2 regions of the Bacillus sp. C28GYM-DRY-1 genome follow, and region 1 is predicted to be linked to the other one. Evidence: predicted binding sites of a transcription regulator. Region 1 holds the regulator's gene; the other holds the start of a gene.
What was found. Region 1 encodes NrdR, which represses ribonucleotide reductase genes. Its sites were predicted from a motif close to AACACNATATATNGTGTT; they were not measured.
Positions count from the first base shown of each region.

Region 2: nrdI (class Ib ribonucleoside-diphosphate reductase assembly flavoprotein NrdI) is a predicted target of NrdR. The motif match lies at 1,715-1,732, and genes of this name have one in related genera.

Region 1 covers NZ_JAUMKF010000018.1:37,706-41,121, forward strand. The annotation lists gene dnaI (primosomal protein DnaI) at 1-218, opposite strand, end outside; gene dnaB (replicative helicase loading/DNA remodeling protein DnaB) at 246-1,667, opposite strand; gene nrdR (transcriptional regulator NrdR) at 1,782-2,240, opposite strand; gene speD (adenosylmethionine decarboxylase) at 2,513-2,893, opposite strand; gene Q3W56_RS15970 (glyceraldehyde-3-phosphate dehydrogenase) at 3,131-3,416, opposite strand, start outside.
Region 2 covers NZ_JAUMKF010000001.1:251,740-255,155, forward strand. The annotation lists gene miaA (tRNA (adenosine(37)-N6)-dimethylallyltransferase MiaA) at 1-493, shown strand, start outside; gene hfq (RNA chaperone Hfq) at 533-754, shown strand; gene Q3W56_RS01275 (YmzC family protein) at 945-1,217, shown strand; gene Q3W56_RS01280 (hypothetical protein) at 1,300-1,530, shown strand; gene nrdI (class Ib ribonucleoside-diphosphate reductase assembly flavoprotein NrdI) at 1,775-2,167, shown strand; gene nrdE (class 1b ribonucleoside-diphosphate reductase subunit alpha) at 2,127-3,416, shown strand, end outside.

The sequences.
Region 1 (3,416 bases):
TTTTCTGAACAATACGAGCAATTCTTGCTTTGTCCGATATATTCATAAAGCTTATTTAAGCTCTTTTCGACCATATTTTGATCAACCACATCTTCGTTTTCCTTCAAAAATGCCTGAACATCTTGATCCTTCATGACTTTTTCCTTCATTTGTTCAAGACGTTTTTGGAAATCCGGCCTGCCGGTTACGCCCTGCAGGGAACGGCCGATTGGTTCCATCTATTCCTTCACCCCGCTTCTCTGTCTTTAATAGGCAGAGTATTTTTTCAGTTTTTGCATCTCTTCCATCATCTTTTTCTTCTGTTCTTCCAAATCCTGCGGTTGCAGCTTCTGCTGTCCGGATTCTGAATCGGACGCTGTTTCCTTTTCTTTCATCCAGTCAGGAAGTTTTTCTTCGCGAATCACTTTTGAATTGCGTTTCGAAGGCTGATTTGCTTTCCCTTCAGCCCATTCAAGGTATTGGCGATTTTCTTCTATCGCGAGCTTCATCGCTTCTCTGACCGTTTTTACCTTTTTGCGTGCCCAATGCGACGCGATCTTTTGGATATAGTTTTTCGACAGCTTCATGTCGGTTTTTAGCATGACGTAATAAATTAACACATTTGTAACACCTGGCTCGAGCTTCTGTTCAAACATAATTTCTTCTATGATTTTCAGATCAGCTTTGGACGGCTCTGTTCCGTCGGCAATGTCCTGCAGAAGCTTCTTAGGAGAAATCGCCTCAAGCAATGCGATTAGCTTCCCGTCCAGCGAATCCTCTTCCGCCGGTTTTTCGCCTTCACGCAAATGCACCGGCTGTGTTTTTTCCACTAAGTCAGGCAGCTGTCCGTTCCTTTCGATTTGATACCAGTCACTTGCCGCTTTTCTTAAAGCCTCCGTCGTAATGACGTCACGCTCATCAATCGCGCTCATCACGACATTTTGCATCTGCAAAGGATCTATGCCGTACAGATAAGAAAGCTTTTTGATTGTGTCCCGCACCTGCTGAGTCATCGCTTTTCTCGGAATCATCGTCTCAGAAAGTCCCGCTAAAAACAAATCAAAATCAAACACATCCTCTGTTATGGTGTAGGACGGTGCCTGTCCGACAGAAGTATACTCTGTGCCCTGCGCAAGTCTCACCGTTTCCTCCATATCAGCTGTGAGCTTCCATTCACTCGGCTGCAGCGATTGAAACGCATGATTAAACGGCCGCGTAATGTCCTTCGCATCTTCTGAAATAGCCGGGTGCGTGAAAAATTGTTTTAATTGCTGGTATTTTGTTTTTCCGACTCTATTGTACAGAAAAACATTCAGCATTCCGTCTTCAAAAAAATCATTTGGCCTGAGCGGCGGAAGGAGTTCATATATAAAGAGGCGCTCCTGCCGCTCGGATTCCTTCATATATACTTTTAGCAATCCGATGCCTTCGAGCTTCCCCTGTTCCTGATGGATCATTTTTAAGTTAGACTGTGTCATCCCCATCAGCTGTCTATGTGTGGACTCTCCGCCCCACAGACGGTTTTGTTCAAGCTCTCCCCACAATGTCATATAAAGAGAGAATGCAACAGGGCCGATTAAAGGCTGATACAGTTGTGTGATAATTTGTCTGTCTATATCCTGCAGCATCGATCTGCTTTTGACCACATACGGATCTACAGGCAGTACATCTTTCCAATAGTCAGCCATACATTCTCAAACCTTCCGAATTTGTTTCTACCTTTCATTTTACACCGTTTCTCCTATCTATCAAATGCCAATTTTGCACATGAGAAAAGAGCTAGAAGAATCCTCTTAGCTCTTTTAACGCTCTTTCTTTATTAAGTCTTTTAATTCGTCGATAAAGACGTTTATATCTTTAAACTGCCGATAGACGGACGCGAACCGTACATATGCGACTTCATCAACCTTAGCCAGCCGGTCCATCACCATTTCTCCGACGAGCTCGCTTTTCACCTCAGAACAGCCTTGATTGCGAAGTTCTTTTTCAATATCAAAGCACATGTCTTCAAGCGTTTTGAGTGAAACAGGTCTTTTTTCGCATGCTTTTATGAGGCCTCGCAGCATTTTTTCTCTGCTGAATTCCTCACGCACACCTTCTTTTTTCACGACGATGAGCGGGGTCTCCTCCACTTTCTCAAAGGTCGTAAACCGGTAGTGGCAGGATTCACATTCGCGTCTTCGGCGAATCGATTTTCCGTCATCCACAGGCCGTGAATCGAGGACTCTCGTTCCGTTATGCTGGCATGAAGGACATTTCAATAAAATCAGCTCCCAACTATTTCGTTCCCTGCAATGTATGTTCGGCAGCCTCCGCCTTTTAAAAATAGATGTGAATGCATCTGTCGGGAGAGCCGTTGTATAGAGCTGTGTCTACAGCATCTGGTGGTTTGTGAAAATCTCTTTCTTATTTTACAAAAAAAATGAAAAAAGAAAAAGCTTGACCACCTTGTTTCTTTATAAAAATAAAAGGAGCATAAGCTAAAAAGCGCATAATGGCTTTCTAGCTTCAGCTCCCTTTGTGTTCGTGTTTACTATAGTACTTTCGCTTGCGCCTGTTTAATTTGCACAGGCCCCATGCCTCTTGGTATTTCAATGTTTTCTCTTGTATCAGCATGTAATGCCTCTGCGATGTAGTCAGCAGCGACATTAGGATCTAAGTCTCCACAAGTATAAACATCAATGCTCGCATATCCGTGCTCAGGAAAACTGTGAATTGTTAAGTGTGATTCAGAAATAATCACAACTCCGCTTACGCCTTGCGGTGCAAACTTGTGAAATGCAACCTCGCGCACCTCAGCACCTGATTTTAGAGCAGCATTTACAAACGTTTTTTCAATAAAATCCATGTCATTCAGCTTATCAAAATCGCATCCCCATAGCTCGGAGATAACGTGACGCCCCATTGTTTCCATAGTCATGGACCCCCCTTAACAAGAATTAAAAAGTGAAATTCCAACAACTGGGTCGGCCATTTACCACGGGGGAAAGTTAGTCCGGAGAGGTCCTAACCCTTTAAGTAATTCCGAAACAGTCTCAAGCAAGAAGTTCACGAAAAATAGTATACTGTGTTTAAGTCTAATTTGCAAGGTGCGTTTTTTCAAAATATGCTGTTAAGGGTTTTTTCTTCAAAATGCGTCCATGACCTTATTTTATACAGCAGACGGATGTTTCATGCGCGCAGCTACATGGTGGATCAGATCAACAACTCTGCATGAGTAGCCCCATTCGTTGTCATACCATGCGAGCACCTTTACTTTACTGTCTTCCATTACCATTGTCGTAAGCCCGTCAATGACCGCTGAATGCGGATTTGTATTATAGTCAGTGGAAACGAGCGGTTCATCTGAATAATCAAGAACGCCGTACATCGAAGTTTTGGCAGCCCGTTTAAATGCCTCGTTTACCTCTTCAGCCGTTACATCAGTTTTGAGATCG
Region 2 (3,416 bases), on a different contig from region 1:
AGAGGCAGCAGCTGCGATTCATCCCAATAATACGAGAAGAGTCATTCGTGCGCTGGAAATTTTACATACGTCCGGAAAAACGATGTCTCAGCATTTGAAGGAACAAAAACGAGAACTTCTGTACAATGCAGTGTTAATCGGACTGAAAATGGATAGAGACACGCTTTACGCAAGAATTAATCAGCGGGTCGATATGATGATGGAGGCAGGTCTTCTTCCGGAAGTGAAACGACTCTACGACAGGAATGTGAGAGACTGTCAATCGATACAGGCAATAGGCTATAAGGAGCTATATGCATATTTTGACGGTTTTGTGACACTTTCTGATGCCGTCGATCAGCTAAAGCAGAATTCAAGGCGGTACGCGAAACGCCAGCTGACGTGGTTTCGCAACAAAATGCAGGTTACCTGGTTCGATATGACACCGCCCGTTGATATGGAGCTAAAAAAAAAGGAAATTTTCAAACATATAGCAGGAAAACTCGAACTTTAATCGAAACTGTATGATATAGAGAATCAAGGAGGACGAAACATGAAACCGATTAATATTCAGGATCAGTTTTTGAATCAAATCCGGAAAGAAAATACGTATGTCACTGTTTTTTTGCTGAATGGCTTTCAGTTGCGTGGCCAGGTGAAAGGCTTTGATAACTTTACCGTATTGCTGGAATCGGAAGGTAAGCAGCAGCTTATCTATAAACATGCGATCTCAACATTTGCACCGCAAAAAAACGTCCAGCTTGAACTCGAATAGATTAAAAAATACCATGTCAAGACATGGGGAGGCTGTCGGGGGAATCCCGTCAGCCATTTTTTTTTGATCCACTTTCGTTTCAAGCTTTTTGGTAAGCGGACCATGCAAGGCACGGTCTTTTTTATGAGATCAACATATGCAAGACTAATCGAATATCATGTAAAAAATCGTAACTGGGAGTGGCGCGGCCTTGTTTGAAAGCGAAGCAGAACTGAGACGAATCAGGATTGCACTTGTGTGGATAGCTGTTTTTTTACTGTTCGGGGCGTGCGGGAATCAAGATACCATCATCGAAACAGACAGCGGCAATTCAGGCTATGAAACGCCTCGGCCAACCTCGTTCCCGCTTGAACATAATCATTTTGGTGTTGTGGAGAACGGCTATATCAAAATTTATGAGTATAATGAATCGCGAAATGAGGTAAAGCTGAAGAAAGAATACCCGGATGATGGGCTTGAATAAAATTCACAAGCATCCGAATTTACAAAGCGAATGCTACCCGCTAAACTAAATACAGACACAGATCAAACAGAGGGTGAAAAAAATGAAGCATAAAGTGATCGTGAATCATTGGGAAGAAATTTGTGAAGATGATTCTTGCTATGAATACGGAACAAGCATCATTGTAAATGGAAAAGAATTAATCAGAGAAGCGTCAATTATCAGCGCTTTGAAGGCGGTTTTAGAAGAGATCGGTGCGGATGTTGAAATAGAAGAAACAGTAGAGAGCGAAAAATGCTGTGATAGCTTAAGAAAAAAAAATCTAGACTACTAAGCAGTTTTTTTTCATGTTATGATATACATCGGCTTAAAAACGACACCATGAGTAGGACGAGAAATGATTCTCGTTCTGCTCTCTTTTTTGGGCCCTTATGAGTCTGCCCCCATTGCCTGATTTGATCAAAATATGAATTTTCCACAAAAACAAATCTATATATTGTGTTTTTATTAGAGGGTAGTATACTATATATAGTGCTAGTGATGAGAGATTCATATTTTTTGATAGGTCGTGATAAAACGTGGTACAAATCATATTTGATTCGAAAACAGGGAATGTTCAGCGGTTTGTGAATAAAATAGGCTTTCAGCAGATACGCAAGGTGGACGAAATTGATCACCTGGACACTCCGTTTGTTTTGGTCACCTACACGACAAACTTCGGTCAGGTACCGGCTTCAACACAATTATTTCTCGAAAAATACGCCCATCTTTTATTGGGAGTCGCTGCGAGCGGCAATAAAGTATGGGGCGATAACTTTGCAAAAAGCGCCGATACCATTTCAAGACAATATCAGGTGCCGATCTTGCACAAATTTGAACTCAGCGGCACATCTAAAGACGTTGAATTGTTTACTCAGGAGGTAGAAAGAGTTGTCACAAAATCAAGTGCCAAAATGGATCCAGTTAAATAACGAAATCATGATCCAAAAAGATGGAAAATTTCAGTTTGATAAGGATAAAGAGGCTGTACATAGCTATTTTGTAGATTATATCAATCAAAACACAGTTTTCTTTCACGATTTAAAAGAGAAGCTGGATTATTTGATTGAAAACCAATATTACGAAGAGGAATTCTTAAGCCTTTATTCTTTTGAAGACATTAAAGAAGTGTTTAAGACAGCTTACGCTAAGAAGTTTCGTTTTCCTTCCTTCATGAGTGCGTTTAAATTCTATAATGACTATGCTTTGAAAACGAATGACAAGAAAAAAATCCTCGAGCGTTATGAGGACCGAATCTCAATTGTTGCGCTGTTCTTCGCAAACGGCGACACTGAGAAAGCAAAAGAATATGTGAACCTGATGATTAACCAGGAATATCAGCCAAGCACACCGACATTTTTAAACGCGGGCAGAAAACGCCGCGGAGAGCTGGTGAGCTGCTTCTTGCTCGAAGTCAATGATTCATTAAACGATATTTCAAGAGCGATCGATATCTCCATGCAGCTTTCTAAACTGGGCGGCGGGGTTTCTCTTAACCTGTCCAAGCTTCGCGCGAAAGGTGAAGCCATTAAAGATGTTGAAAATGCCACAAAAGGCGTTGTAGGCGTCATGAAGCTTCTTGATAACGCGTTCCGTTATGCTGATCAAATGGGGCAAAGACAAGGATCTGGCGCGGCGTATTTAAACATTTTCCACCGCGATATCAATGATTTTCTCGATACGAAAAAGATTTCTGCCGATGAGGATGTGCGCGTCAAAACACTTTCAATCGGTGTAGTCATTCCGGACAAGTTCGTTGAGCTTGCGCGTGAGGACAAAGCGGCTTATGTATTCTATCCGCATACCATCTATAAAGAGTACGGACAGCACATGGACGAAATGGACATGAATGAAATGTACGATAAGTTCGTCGACAACCCTCGGGTGAAAAAAGAGAAAATCAACCCGCGTAAATTGCTCGAAAAACTGGCGGTGCTTCGCTCTGAATCAGGCTATCCATACATCATGTTCCAGGATAATGTCAACAAAGCACATGCGAATAACCATATTTCAAAGGTGAAATTTTCTAACCTTTGCTCTGAGGTACTGCAGGCATCTCAAGTTTCTTCTTACACAGACTACGATGTAGAAGATGAAATCGGTTTGGATATTTCATGCAACCTAGGATCGCTTAACATTCTCAACGTGATGGAGCACAAATCGATTGAAAAGACTGTTAAG